DNA from 2 places in the Streptomyces bathyalis genome. Region 2 is predicted to be linked to the other one. Evidence: riboswitches for the same ligand, from Rfam matches in the RefSeq annotation. Region 2 holds a riboswitch; the other holds the start of a gene.
What was found. Region 2 has a riboswitch for cobalamin ahead of G4Z16_RS27335 (hypothetical protein). Riboswitches for the same ligand answer to the same signal wherever they lie in the genome.

Region 1 (7,076 bases), 2.1 Mb from region 2:
GGGCGGGTGGAGTCGCCGATGTACGCCTCGGGTGCGGTGCCGCGCAGCGCCCGTACCGTCGCGACCATGCCGCCGTGGTACTGGAAGTAGTCGTCGGAGTCGGCGATGTCGTGTTCGCGGGTGTCGGTGTTCTTGGCGGCCACGGCGATGCGCCCGTAAGCCGTCTCCATCTCCGCACGCGCCGGGCGGCCGTCGAGGTCCCGTCCGTAGGCGTAACCGCCCCACGCCGTGTAGACCTCCGCGAGGTCGGCGTCGGTGCGCCAGTCGCGGGAGTCGATCAGCTGGAGCAGGCCGGCTCCGTACGTACCCGGGCGGGAGCCGAAGATGCGGGTGGTGGCGCGCCGTTCGTCGCCGTGGTCGGCCAACTCCTCCTGCGTGTGGGCACGTACGTGGTTGTCCTCGTGCGGTTCGTCGAGCGAGGCGGCCAGTCGCACGGCGTCGTCGAGCAGGGCGACGGCGTGCGGGAACGCGTCGCGGAAGAAGCCCGAGATGCGGAGCGTGACGTCGATGCGGGGACGGCCGAGCTCGTCGAGCGGTATCGGCTCCAGGCCGGTGACGCGTCGGGAGGCGTCGTCCCATACGGGTCGGATGCCCAGCAGGGCCAGGGCCTCGGCGATGTCGTCGCCGGCGGTGCGCATGGCGCTCGTGCCCCACAGGGAGAGCCCCACGGACGTCGGCCAGCCTCCCCCAGCCTCCGGCCGGGGGGACCCCCAGTTGTCGTCGCGGTACCGCGTCAGGAGCGAGTCGGCCAGGGCCTGCCCGGTCTCCCAAGCGAGGCGCGACGGGACGGCCTTGGGGTCGACGGAGTAGAAGTTGCGGCCGGTCGGCAGGACGTTGACGAGGCCGCGCAGGGGTGATCCGGACGGTCCCGCGGGGACGAACCCGCCGCCCAGGGCGTGCAGGCAGTTGTCGAGCTCGTCGGTGGTGGCGGCCAGCCGCGGAACGACCTCGCGGGCGGCGAACGAGAGGATCCGCGCGACCTGTTCACCGTGGCCGTCGGGTACGGCGGCCGGGTCCCAGCCGGCGTCCTCCATCGCCTGGACGAGGGCGCGTGCGGTCTCCTCCGCCTCGTCGGCGGTGGTACGGGTGGCGGCGGACTCGTCGAGGCCGAGCGCCTCACGCAGGCCGGGCAGCGTCGTCGAGCCGCCCCAGATCTGGCGTGCGCGCAGCACCGCCAGGACGAGGTCGACGCGTACGGAGCCCGAGGGTGCCTGTCCCAGGACGTGCAGGCCGTCGCGGATCTGGGCGTCCTTGACCTCGCACAGCCAGCCGTCGACGTGGAGCAGGAAGTCGTCGAAGCCGTCGTCGTCGGGGCGCTCCTCGAGGCCGAGGTCGTGGTCGAGCCTCGCCGCCTGGATGAGGGTCCAGATCTGTGCGCGGATCGCGGGGAGCTTCGGCGGGTCCATCGAGGCGATCTGCGCGTATTCGTCGAGGAGTTGCTCCAGTCGCGCGATGTCGCCGTAGGAGTCGGCGCGCGCCATGGGCGGTACGAGATGGTCGACGAGCGTGGCATGGACGCGGCGCTTGGCCTGGGTGCCCTCGCCGGGGTCGTTGACGAGGAACGGGTAGATCAGGGGGACGTCACCGAGCGCGGCGTCGGGGGCGCAGGCCGGGGACAGCCCGGCGTTCTTACCGGGCAGCCACTCCAGGTTGCCGTGCTTGCCGAGGTGGATCATCGCGTCGGCACCGAATCCCCCCTCGTCCGTGGGGGCGGCGATCCAGCGGTAGGCGGCCAAGTAGTGGTGCGAGGGCGGCAGATCGGGATCGTGGTAGATCGCGATCGGGTTCTCCCCGAAGCCGCGGGGCGGCTGGATGAGGATGAGCAGATTGCCCCGGCGCAGGGCGGCGAGGACGATGTCGCCGTCGGGGTTCCGGCTGCGGTCGACGAACATCTCGCCGGGCGGCGGTCCCCAGTGCTCCTCGACGGAACTGCGCAGTTCTTCGGGCAGTGTGGCGTACCAGCGCCGGTAGTCGGCTGCCGGGATGCGCACGGGGTTCCGCGCCAACTGCTCCTCGGTGAGCCATTCCTGGTCGTGGCCGCCGGCGTCGATCAGGGCCCGGATCAGTTCGTCGCCGTCGCCGGAGACCAGGCCGGGGATCTCCTCCTCGGGGCCGAAGTCGTATCCCTCCTCGCGCAGCCGTCGCAGCAGGGCCACGGCGCTCGCGGGTGTGTCCAGCCCGACGGCGTTTCCGATCCTGGAGTGCTTGGTGGGGTACGCGGAGAGCACCAGCGCAAGACGCTTGCCTGCGGCGGGTATTCGGCCCAGCCGGGCGTGACGCACGGCGATTCCCGCGGCCCGGGCGGCGCGTTCGGGGTCGGCGACGTAGGAGGGCAGCCCGTCCTCGTCGACCTCCTTGAAGGAGAACGGCACGGTGATGAGCCGTCCGTCGAACTCCGGCACGGCGATCTGGCTCGCGGCATCCATCGGGGAGACGCCCTCGTCGTTGTCCTCCCAGGCGCTCCTCGATCCCGTCAGGCACAGGGCCTGGAGGATCGGCACGTCCAGGCCCGTGAGGGCACCCGCGTCCCAGGACTCGTCGTCCTCACCGGCGGAGGCCTCGGCGGGCCGGGTGCCGCCGGCGGCGAGGACGGTGGTGACGATGGCATCCGCGGCGCGCAGTTCGTCGATGAGTTCGGGCTCCGGCGCGCGGAGCGAGGCCACGTAGAGCGGCAGCGGACGGGCACCGGCCTGCTCGATGGCGCCGCAAAGGGCCTCGACGAAGCCGGTGTTGCCGCTCATGTGGTGTGCGCGGTAGTAGAGCACGGCGACGGTCGGGCCGTCCGTGTCCTTCGCCTCCCGGACCAGTGGTCCCCAACTGGGGGCGGGCGAGGGGGGTTCGAAGCCGTGGCCCGTCAGGAGCACGGTGTCGGAGAGGAAGCGGCCGAGCTGTTCGAGGTTGGCGGGCCCACCGTGGGCCAGATAGGCGTGGGCCTCAGCGGCGATGCCCACGGGGACCGTCGAGGCGGCCATGAGCTGTGCGTCGGGGGCCTGTTCACCGGTGAGGACGACAACGGGGCGCCCGTCACCGAGGAGTTGGTCGAGGCCGTCCTCCCAGGCGCGGATGCCGCCGAGGAGCCGTATGACGACGAGGTCCACGCCGTCGAGCAGGGCGGGCAGTTCGTCGAGGGGCAGCCGGGACGGGTTCGCGAACCGGTAGGAGACCGGCCCGTCCGAGGCGCGGGCACTGAGCAGATCGGTGTCGGACGTCGACAGCAGAAGAATCACGCGGCGTCTGGCCTTCCTCGGGGTGTCCGCGCCCCGGGTGGTGTTTGACGGCGGGAGTTCCTGGCTCGCCCGGCCTCCATGGCCAGGGTCACAGTGGCGGGACCGCGCCGGATTCGCACCGGGCTTCCTCCCATGTCGCCGTCTGTGGCGGTGGCGGACCTGCCGGCCCACCGAGAGGCATAGTAAGGGTCACAGTCGGAATGCGGGACATACGGCCCGGTACGGCGGTGGGTATGCTCGCCGCCATGTGTACCGCCCCGGTCCGGGCATTTGCCCAGGACACGAAGCCGATTCGGGACCGCGGCGACGCATGCCCGGGGGCCTTGCGACTCCACGAGGCGGACGACGGCGCGCTCGCCCGCGTACGCGTGCCCGGCGGGATTCTCGACGTCCGCCGGGCAGAGGCGCTGGCGGCTGTTTCACGGCGGTTCGGCGACGGGGATCTGCACCTCACCTCCCGTGGCAATGTGCAGCTGCGGGGTCTCGGGCCGGGCTGTGGACGGGAGTTGGCGCAGCTTCTCGGCGACGCCGGTCTGCTTCCGTCGCACCGCCACGAACGCGTCCGCAACATCGTCGCCTCGCCGCTGGCCGGTCTCGACGGCCACGGGCACGGCGATCTCCGGCCCTGGCTGCGCGCGTTGGACGGCACGCTGTGCGCGAGTGAGTCTGCTCACGCCCTGTCCGGGCGGTTCCTCTTCGCTCTCGACGACGGCCGCGGAGACACGGCGGAGCTGGCGGCCGACCTCACGCTGACCTCCGGCGGGAACGGCTCGGCGCGGCTGCGCATCGGCTCGTGGCACTCGCCCGCCGTCCAAGTCCCGTCGTCCGATGGGCCTCTGGCCGCGCTCCTCGCAGCCGAAGCGTTTCTTCAGACGTCGGCAGCGATGCGCGGAGAGGCCTGGCGGATCGGTGAACTACCGGACGGGCCCAGGGAGTTGACGGACGCGGTCGTCCGCCGCCTCGACGAGAGGGGCGTAGCCGCGACGACCTCCGTGGAGCCGCCCGGGACCCGCGCGTCCGCACCCCTTCCCGGCGTGGTCACCGGTCCTCACGGTGAGGCGGCGCTGTCGGTGCTCGCCCCGATGGGCCGGATCGACGCCGCCCAGTGGGATGCAGTCGTCTCCGTCGCCGCGCGGGCAGGGCACCGGGAGCTGCGGCTGACACCGTGGCGCGGCCTCGTCGTGCCCGTCGTCCCCGGGGCCGGTGCCGGTGCCGATGAGCTGATGCGCACGCTCGCGAACGCCGGCCTGATCACCGACCCCGACTCGCCCCGGGTCGGAGTGGGCTCCTGCATCGGACGGCCGGGCTGCGCCAAGTCGCTGGCCGACGTCCGCTCCGACGCGGCAGCACTCACGGGCTCCGGACAGCTGCCCGTGTACTGGTCGGGGTGCGAGCGCCGCTGCGGCCACCCGCGCGGCGACCGCGTGGAGGTGGTGGCGGTCCCGGAGGGCTACCGGGTCTCGGTCGTGTGCGACGGCCGCGTCCGTTCCGCGACCACGACCAGCCGTGCCCGAGTCGCCGCCGACGTCGCTGAAGCACGCAAGAGCGGCCCGAAAGCCCCGACACCCGTGAAGCGATGAGTGGGAGCACAGTGTTCGACTACGAGAAGGACGGCGCCGCCATCTACCGGCAGTCCTTCGCCACCATCCGGGCCGAGGCGGATCTCGAAGCGCTGCCTCCGGACGTCAGCCAGGTCGTCGTCCGCATGATCCACGCCTGCGGAATGGTCGATCTCGTACGCGACATCGTCCACACCCCGGCGGTCGTGGCCCGCGGCCGCGAAGCCCTGCGGGCGGGTGCGCCCATCCTCTGCGACACCTCCATGGTCGCCAGCGGCGTCACGCGCAGGAGGCTGCCCGCGGACAACGAGGTGGTGTGCGCCCTTTCCGACCCGTCCGTGCCCGGACTCGCCGCGGAGATGGGCACCACCCGCACCGCCGCCGCTCTCGAACTGTGGCGGGACCGCATGGAGGGAGCGGTCGTCGCCTTCGGCAACGCGCCCACCGCTCTCTTCCGGCTCCTGGAGATGATCGAGCAGGGCGCCCCCAGGCCGGCCGCCGTCATCGGCGTCCCCGTCGGCTTCGTCGGCGCCGCCGAGTCCAAGGACGCGCTCGCCTCCCACCCGTCCCGTCTTGAACACCTGGTCGTGCGCGGGCGGCGCGGAGGCAGCGCCATCGCCGCCGCAGCGCTCAACGCGATATCGAGCGAGGAAGATTGACTGCTCCGATCCGCCTGAAGTCGGGGGATTCCCGCTCGTCCTTGCGGACGTGCGCCCCTTGCGGGGTGCCGTCAAGCGTCTGCCGGATTCCAGGCTCAGGCAGCCTCCGGGGCCGGCGGCCCCGGAGGTCTTACACCCTCAACACCTGCCGGGCTCAGACCCGCCCGGATCAGCATCACATACGCGGAATTCTTGTCTCTCTCAAGGACAGCTCCGCACGCGGTGCAGGTATAAGTGCGCTCACCCAGCGGCAATGCATGCTTGGCTCTCGTCATGCAGTGCGCGCAGTCCATGGTGGTGTGCGCGGGATTGACCAGGTGCACGGCCCGGCCGTGCTTGCGGCCCATCTCGACCAGCGAGCACTTGGTCGCCCTGATCGCGGCGTCGGCGGCCTTGCGGGCCATGGTGGTCTTCGCGAGGAATTTCGGCCGGAAGTCCTCCACCGCGATCGCGTCGTGGTCACGCACGACCTGCTTGGCCCACTTGCGTCCAGTGTCCTGCCGCTGGCGTGCGAGCTTCTTGTGCAGCTTCGCCGCCTGCCGCTTCGCCTCCCGGTAGCCCTTCGACGCGGTCTGCCCCTTCTTCGGCTTACGCCTCGCCATCATCCGCTGGTACTTCGCGAGCTTCTGCGGCGCGGTCTTGCCGTACTGCGGGTGGGGCAGGTCGTGCGCGTGGGAGGTGGTGGTGGCGGTCTGGGCCACGCCCCAGTCGATACCGATCACGGCGCCGATTTCGGGCAATTGCTCGGTGGTGGCGGCGGCCACGAAGCTCACGTACCAGTGGCCGAGGCTGTCTCGGTACACCCGCGCGCTGGACGGCGGCTCGGGCAGCTCCCGGGACCACACGGGCCTGACCACGATCCCGCCGGCCAGGTGCAGGCGGCCCTCCTTCAGCCGGAAGCCGCGGCGGGTGTAGTTCAGGCTGAGGTCGGCCTCGCGCTTCTTCTTGAACGTCGGCATCCCTGCGCGCTGCCGCATCGGCAGCCGGGCTTTGATGTCCTTCAAGGCCTTGGCCCGCGACTTCGCGAAGTCGCGTATGACCTGCTGCTGAGGAACCGACGCACCCGCCGAAAGCCACGACGTGCGACCGCGGGTCTCGGTCAGCATCCTGTCGAGCTGGCCAGGACCACAGGTCAACTTCCCCTCGGGATGGGCCTTGTTGCGTGCGTGCACGGCCTTCGACTTCGCAACACACTCATTCCACAGCCACCGGCAGCGAGCCCACTCCGCCTCCAGGGCGGCCTGCGCAGTGGACGACACCCGCAGGCGGTAGGTGTACCGGGCGTGCTCGGCACCCTCCACCGTCTGCATCGCTGTCGTCATGATCCTCAAACTATCCGGGAGGACTGACAGATGAGAGTTCGTGATCAAGGCGGGCTCGCTCACTTCCGTGCGGAGTGGACGCCGTATCGCCCGGGCGGCGATACGGCTGCCTCTGCCCTGCACCACAGGAGTCCGATTCTTCCCTGGCCCGAAGGCCGCGGCATCCTCGGAGGAATCCGGTGACCGAGACCACGCAGACCGCCGGCAGGCTCTACGGTGTCGGGCTCGGTCCCGGCGACCCGTCGCTGATGACCGTACGTGCCATCGAAGTCATCGCCGAGGCGGACGTGATCGCCTACCACAGCGCCC
Region 2 (7,076 bases):
GTGATCGTCACGGCCTTGGTGTTCGACTTTACGAACGGCTTCCACGACACGGCCAACGCCATGGCCACCACCATCTCCACCGGGGCGCTCAAGCCCAAGACAGCGGTGGCGATGTCGGCGGTCCTCAACCTCGTTGGAGCGTTCCTCTCCATCGAGGTGGCCAAGACCATCTCATCGGGAATCATCGACGAAGGCTCCGGTATCCAGCCTGAAGTGATCTTCGCCGGGCTGGTCGGAGCGATCATCTGGAATCTGCTGACCTGGCTCGCCGGGCTTCCGTCCAGTTCCTCCCACGCGCTGATGGGCGGCCTCCTCGGTGCCACGGTGGCCTCCGTCGGCATCGGTGCCGTCAACGGCGGCACCGTGGTGATGAAGGTGCTCATCCCGGCCATCGCCGCTCCGCTCGTCGCGGGCCTCGCCGCGCTCTTCGCGACGCGGCTGACCTACCGGGCGGCGCGCAAGGCCGACGAGCAGCAGACCGCAAAGGGCTACCGCGCGGGGCAGATCACCTCCGCCGCGCTGGTCTCCCTCGCGCACGGCACCAACGACGCGCAGAAGACCATGGGTGTCATCACCCTCGCGCTGATCACCGGCGGCGTGATCGCCCCGCAGGCGGACCCGCCGACCTGGGTGATCGTCTCGGCCGGGCTGGCCATCGCCCTCGGTACGTATCTGGGCGGCTGGCGGATCATCCGCACCATGGGCAAGGGCATCACCGACATCAAGCCTCCGCAGGGATTCGCGGCGCAGACCTCGGCCGCGGTCACGATCCTCGCCTCCTCCCACATCGGCTTCTCGCTCTCCACGACGCACGTGTGCTCCGGCGCCGTCATGGGCTCGGGAGTCGGCCGCAAGGGCGGCGTCGTGCGCTGGTCGACAGCGGCCCGCATGGTGGCGGGTTGGGGCCTGACGCTTCCGGCGGCGGCACTCGTCGCCGCGGGCGCCGCGGTGCTGGCGCAGCAGGGCGACTGGGGCGTCGGCACGGTCGCGGCGCTCGCGCTCACCATCAGCGGCGGCATCTGGCTGCTCTCGCGCCGCCAGCCCGTCGACCACACGAACGTCAACGACGCGGCCCTGCCCGGGACTTCCGGGCCGGAACCCGCCGGAGTCGTCACGGCGGCGCTGCGTACCGTCGCGCCGCCGCCCGTGGCGTCGGCCCGCAGCAACGCGGACGGCAACGGGGGTCCGGCAAGGACCCCGGAGGGCGTCGGCACGGCGAGTTCGTCTTCGCAGACCGAGACGGAGCGCGGGCGAGCGGCCTCCACTCTCGGCTAGGTTGCCGGGCCGGTGCGGTCACGGTCTCCGCACCGCACCGGCCCGGCAACCGACAAGCAGTCACAACCGGACCACTCACCGGACTCCCGGGATCGCGATCCCGGCCCGGAGGACAGACAGGGAAACGCTATGGACATCGACTGGGCAGCGCTCGGCGAGGTATTCGGCGTGAGCCTCGTGGCCACGGTCGCCCTGGTGGGCGTGTTCACGCTCGGCATCGTGGGTGCGTCCGCCGGCAAGGCCGGCGGCTCGCAGGGCGGTGGCGCGTCCGTGCTCGCGCGCACCGGGTCGTACGCGTGCTTCGCGCTGTGCGCGGCCGCCGTCGCCTACGGCATCTACATCATCACCGCGCCCTGAACGACTGGGCGCCGGCGAGCCGTTGACAGCGGCCGCCGATACCGGAGGGGGTACGGAGCAGCGCTCCGTACCCCTTTTTCCTGTGCCGCGGCGGGGTCCCCGTGTGCCTGCTCACACTCTCCCGTCGCAGGTCAAGGGCGAGTTGACGCCCCTCCTGGTACGTGGTGGACTGCCGATGCCCAACGGCGGCAGGAGAGGAAGCCGGTGCGAATCCGGCGCGGTCCCGCCACTGTCACCGGGGAGCGCACCCCCAACCGAAGGCCACGGCCCATCAGTTCGACGGGCTGGAAGGCCGGGGGACGCAGCGATCCGGGAGCCAGGAGACTCTCGTCGCCGGCACGTCGAACCAGGGCGAGGACCCTGAGTGAGGACTCCGTCATGCGTGGCTACTCTGCCTCTCCCGCACCCGTTTCCGTTCCCGAGTCCGCGACGGCTGCCGCTGCGGCGGACGTCCCCGCCCGCGTCCACGGCGGCTGCGGCGACAGCCTCCAGGACGGCTTCCGCGACGGTTTCCGCGACGGCGTGAACGTCCGCGTCCGCCGCGGTCACGTCCCGCACCGTGGCCGCCCGCGGCCCGGCATGCTCCTCCGAGGCACGACGACGGCACGCTGACGGTGCGGGCTCATCGCGCCTACATACGCGGCGCGGCCCTCGGACAGCTGGGCGACGCGCTGCTGGGCGACCCCCGCCGTGGGCACCCCGTGGCCGCTTTCGGCCGGGCCGCAGCCGCTGCCGAGCGCGCCCTGTGGCGAGACCACCGGGGTGCGGGCGCCCTGCACACGGCGCTGACCGTCGCCGGAGCCGTCACCGCCGTCGCCACGCTCTCGCGCACCGCACGCGCCCTTGCGGGCACCGGCGGCGCCACCCTCGTCGACGCCGCAGTGACCTGGACGGTGCTGGGCGGCACCGGCCTCCGCCGGGAGGCCCTCGCCGTGGCCGCCGCGCTGGAGGCGGGTGATGTCGAGGGCGCGCGGCGGCTGTTGCCGCATCTGTGCGGCCGCGACCCCCAGGCGCTGGACGCGGACGCCATCGCGCGGGCCGTCGTGGAGTCGGTGGCGGAGAACACCTCGGACGCGGTCGTGGGCGCCCTGGTCTGGGGCGCGGCAGCCGGCGCCCCGGGCATGGCGGCATTTCGTGCGGTCAACACCCTGGACGCGATGTTCGGTCACCGCTCGCCGCGTCACCTGCGCTTCGGCTGGGCGGCCGCCCGTCTGGACGACGCGGCGGGATGGCCGGGCGCACGCCTGACGGCCGCGCTCGCCGCGCTCGCCGGGCCGTCTCCGCGCGGGGCCCTGCGTGCCTGGCGCACTGACGCCCGCTCGCATCCCAGCCCCAACGCGGGCCCGGTGGAAGCCTCGTTCGCAGGGGCGCTGGGCGTGCGTCTGGGCGGAACCCTCAGCTACGGCGGACGCACCGAGCACCGGCCGGTCCTCAACTCCCCCGGCCGTGCAGTGCGTACGGACGACATAGCGGCAGCCGTCCAACTCTCGCGCCGCGTCAGCGCGCTGGCGCTGCTGGTGACCTCGGTGGCGGGCGCGTTCGGCAGGAAGCGCCGGGCGGAAAGGGGCGACGGATGACGACGGCCGGTGAGAACGGCGGGCATGCGCGAAGGCCGGGTTCCGGCGGGCAGGGCGGCGGACTTCTCGTCGCGGGCACGACCTCCGACGCCGGAAAGAGCGTCGTCACGGCGGGCATCTGCCGCTGGCTGGCGCGCAAGGGCCTGAAGGTCGCGCCCTTCAAGGCGCAGAACATGTCGCTCAACTCGTACGTGACGCTGGAGGGCGCCGAGATAGGCCGTGCGCAGGCGATGCAGGCTGCCGCTGCCAACACCGAGCCGACGGCGCTGATGAATCCGGTCCTGCTCAAGCCCGGCAGCGACAGCAGCAGCCAGGTCGTGCTGCTCGGCAAGCCGGTCGGCGAGATGAGCGCGGGGGGCTACCACTCAGGCAAGCAGGAGCGGCTGCTGGGCACGGTCGCCGACTGCCTCGCCGAGCTGCGTCGCACGCACGACGCGGTGATCTGCGAGGGCGCCGGCAGCCCCGCGGAGATCAACCTGCGCCGCACCGACATCGTCAACATGGGCCTGGCCAGGGCCGCCGGGCTGCCCGTCGTGGTCGTCGGGGACATCGACCGCGGGGGCGTCTTCGCCTCCTTCTTCGGCACGACGGCGCTGCTGGCGGACCGGGACCAGGAACTGCTCGCGGGGTACGTGGTCAACAAGTTCCGCGGCGACGTGGCGCTGCTGGAGCCGGGCCTGGAGATGCTCCACGGGCTGACGGGGCGGCCCGTGCTGGGCGTGCTGCCCTTCCGCCACGGACTCGGCATCGACGAGGAGGACGGGCTGGGGGTGCCCCCGGACGGAGTCTGGGGGAGGGTCCGCCGCAGCACCGTCCGCGAGTCGGCGTCGGCGTCCCCGCACGGCAGCGACGTGCTGCGGATCGCCGTCGTGCCGGTACCTCTGATGTCGAACTTCACCGACGTCGACGCCCTCGCCGCAGAACCCGGAGTCGTCGTGCGGTTCACGGACCGTCCCGAGGAACTCGCCGACGCCGACCTGGTCGTACTGCCCGGCACCCGCGGCACGGTGCGGGCGCTGGCGTGGCTGCGCCAGCGCGGCCTCGCGGACGCGGTACGGCGCCGCGCGGCCGAAGGGCTGCCGGTCCTCGGCATCTGCGGCGGCTTCCAGATGCTGGGCGAGCGCATCGAGGACGAGGTCGAGTCGCGGGCAGGGACCATCGAAGGGCTGGGGCTGCTGCCGGTCCAGGTGAGGTTCGCGCACGAGAAGACGCTCGCCCGTCCGTCGGGCCGGGCCCTCGGTGAGCACGCCGAGGGCTACGAGATCCACCACGGCGTCGCCGAAGTGCTCGGCGGCGAGGCCGTGTTCAGCGATGCGGACGGGGCGGCCCTGGACGGCTGCCGGTCCGGCGCCGTGTGGGGCACGCACTGGCACGGGTCGCTGGAGAGCGACGGCTTCCGGCGGGCCCTTCTGCGCCGGGTGGCCGCCGACGCGGGACGCACCGGATTCGTACCCGCACCGGACACGAGCTTCGCGGCGCTGCGCGAGGAGCAACTGGAGCGCCTGGGCGATCTCATCGAGGAACACGCCGACACGGACGCGCTGCTGCGCCTGATCGAGGAAGGCCCGCCGCCGGGCCTGCCCTTCGTCGCCCCGGGGGCGCCCGAGGCACAACTCGCGGGAGGGTCCTCATGAACAGGGTTCTGCTTCTGTCCACCACGGGCACCGGCCTGTCCGCGAAGAACCTGGCGGGCAGGCCGCGGGACGCGGGCATCGCGAAGGCCCACCCCGTACGGGAAGACCGTGCGCAGCGGCTCGGCACGCGCGGGCGGCTCGGCACGCGCGGGCGGCCCGGCACGCGGCGACCCCGTGGACGGCGAGTGACCGGCCCGGCGGCGAGTGCCGGCTCCCGCCGCCCGCACGGCGGTTGGCACCGCTCGCACGAAGACCGGCCCCGAGGAGAGAAGAGGGCATGAGCATCCCCTACCCGTTCACCGCGCTCGTCGGAATGCGGGACATGCAGCTCGGACTGCTGCTGAACTCCGTCAATCCCGCGATCGGCGGCGTCCTCATACGGGGTGAGAAGGGCACCGCGAAGAGCACCGCCGTACGGGCGCTGGCCACGCTGCTGCCCCCGCAGCAAGTCGTGCCCGGCTGCCGCTTCTCCTGCGACCCCGCGGCGCCCGACCCCGGCTGCCCCGACGGGCCGCACGAGTTCGGAGGCGAGGGCCTGACGCGCGCGGCGCACCTGGTGGAGCTGCCCGTCGGCGCCTCCGAGGACCGCCTCGTGGGGGCGCTCGACATCGAACGGGCCCTGTCGGAAGGCGTGAAGGCCTTCGAACCGGGCCTGCTGGCCGACGCGCACCGCGGCGTGCTCTACGTCGACGAGGTCAATCTGCTGCACGACCATCTGGTCGACCTGCTGCTGGACGCGGCGGCCATGGGCTCCTCGTACGTCGAACGCGAGGGCGTGTCCGTACGGCACGCGGCGCGCTTCCTGCTCGTCGGCACGATGAACCCCGAAGAGGGCGAACTGCGGCCGCAGTTGCTCGACCGGTTCGGTCTGACCGTGGAGGTGACCGCCTCGCGGGAGACCGACGAGCGCGTCGACGTGGTGCGCCGGCGCCTCGCCTACGACGCCGATCCTGCCGCGTTCGCGGCCCGGTGGTCGGCGGAGGAGGACGCGCTGCGCGAACGCATCGCCGCGGCACGGGAGTTGCTGCCGCAGGTGCAGCTCGGCGACGCGCCGCTGCGTCAGATCGCGGCGACCTGCGCCGCGTTCGAGGTGGACGGCATGCGCGCGGACCTTGTGATGGCGCGCACCGCCACGGCCCTGGCCGCCTGGGCGGGCCGCACCGAGGTGACAGCGGACGACGTACGGCAGGCGGCACTGCTGGCGCTTCCCCACCGGCGCAGGCGGAATCCCTTCGACGCACCGGGACTCGACGAGGACAAGCTCGACGAGACCCTTCAGCAGCACGCCGCGCCCGACGACGGCGACGACGACCCGGAGGGCCCCGACGGACCGGACGGCGGCCCGGACGGCGGAGGCGACCCGCCGCAGCAGCCCGACGGCGGCCCTGGTGACGAGTCCGCCCGGCCCGATCAGCAGGAACCCGCGCCGAACGAACCGCAGGAGCAGCCGGCGCCGCCGGCCCCGTCCGCCCAGGACGGCCCCCGAGCGCAGGACGACGGGGACGACCAGGCGTCCGCTGCTGACGGCAACACCGGCAGCGCGGCGCCGCAGCAGCCCGCCGCACCCGCATCCGAGCCCTTCCGCGCCCGCACCCTGTACGTCCCGGGCCTCGGCGAGGGCGTGGCCGGCAACCGCTCCCGTGCCCGCACCGCGCACGGCCGCACCACGGGCGCGCGGAAACCACGGGGCGCGCTGGGACACCTGCACTTGGCGGCCACGGTGCAGGCGGCGGCGCCGCACCAGCGCGCTCGCGGACGTGACGGCCGGGGGCTGCTGCTGCGCCGGGACGATCTGCGCGAGGTCGTGCGGGAGGGGCGCGAGGGCAATCTCGTCCTGTTCGTCGTGGACGCGTCCGGTTCGATGACGGCGCGGCAGCGGATGAGCGCCGTCAAGGGTGCCGTGCTGTCACTGCTGCTGGACGCCTACCAGCGGCGGGACAAGGTCGGCATGGTCACCTTCCGCCGGTCCGAGGCGGAGGTCGCCCTGCCGCCGACCTCGTCCGTCGAGGCTGCCGCCGCGCGGCTGGAATCGCTGCCCACCGGGGGCCGTACGCCCCTGGCGGAGGGACTGCTGAGGGCTCGCGAGGTGCTCCGTGTGGAGCGCATGCGCGATCCGTCCCGCCGTCCCCTCGTGGTCACCGTCACCGACGGGCGGGCCACCGGCGGTGCCGAGCCGGTGGAGCGCGCGCGGCGCGCGGCGCGCCTGCTGGCGGCCGACGGCACGGCGTCGGTA

Region 1: another riboswitch for cobalamin. It lies ahead of cobN (cobaltochelatase subunit CobN); the one in region 2 lies ahead of G4Z16_RS27335 (hypothetical protein).

Annotation. Positions count from the first base shown of each region.
Region 1 is NZ_CP048882.1:4,234,715-4,241,790, reverse strand. It holds gene cobN (cobaltochelatase subunit CobN) at 1-3,227, opposite strand, end outside; cobalamin riboswitch at 3,263-3,414, opposite strand; gene G4Z16_RS18435 (nitrite/sulfite reductase) at 3,461-4,807, shown strand; gene G4Z16_RS18430 (precorrin-8X methylmutase) at 4,819-5,445, shown strand; gene G4Z16_RS18425 (RNA-guided endonuclease InsQ/TnpB family protein) at 5,541-6,767, opposite strand; gene G4Z16_RS18420 (precorrin-2 C(20)-methyltransferase) at 6,947-7,076, shown strand, end outside.
Region 2 is NZ_CP048882.1:6,309,995-6,317,070, reverse strand. It holds gene G4Z16_RS27345 (inorganic phosphate transporter) at 1-1,275, shown strand, start outside; gene G4Z16_RS27340 (hypothetical protein) at 1,405-1,632, shown strand; cobalamin riboswitch at 1,828-1,958, shown strand; gene G4Z16_RS27335 (hypothetical protein) at 2,011-2,244, shown strand; gene G4Z16_RS27330 (cobalamin biosynthesis protein) at 2,247-3,209, shown strand; gene G4Z16_RS27325 (cobyric acid synthase) at 3,206-4,843, shown strand; gene G4Z16_RS27320 (hypothetical protein) at 4,840-5,124, shown strand; gene G4Z16_RS27315 (putative cobaltochelatase) at 5,121-7,076, shown strand, end outside.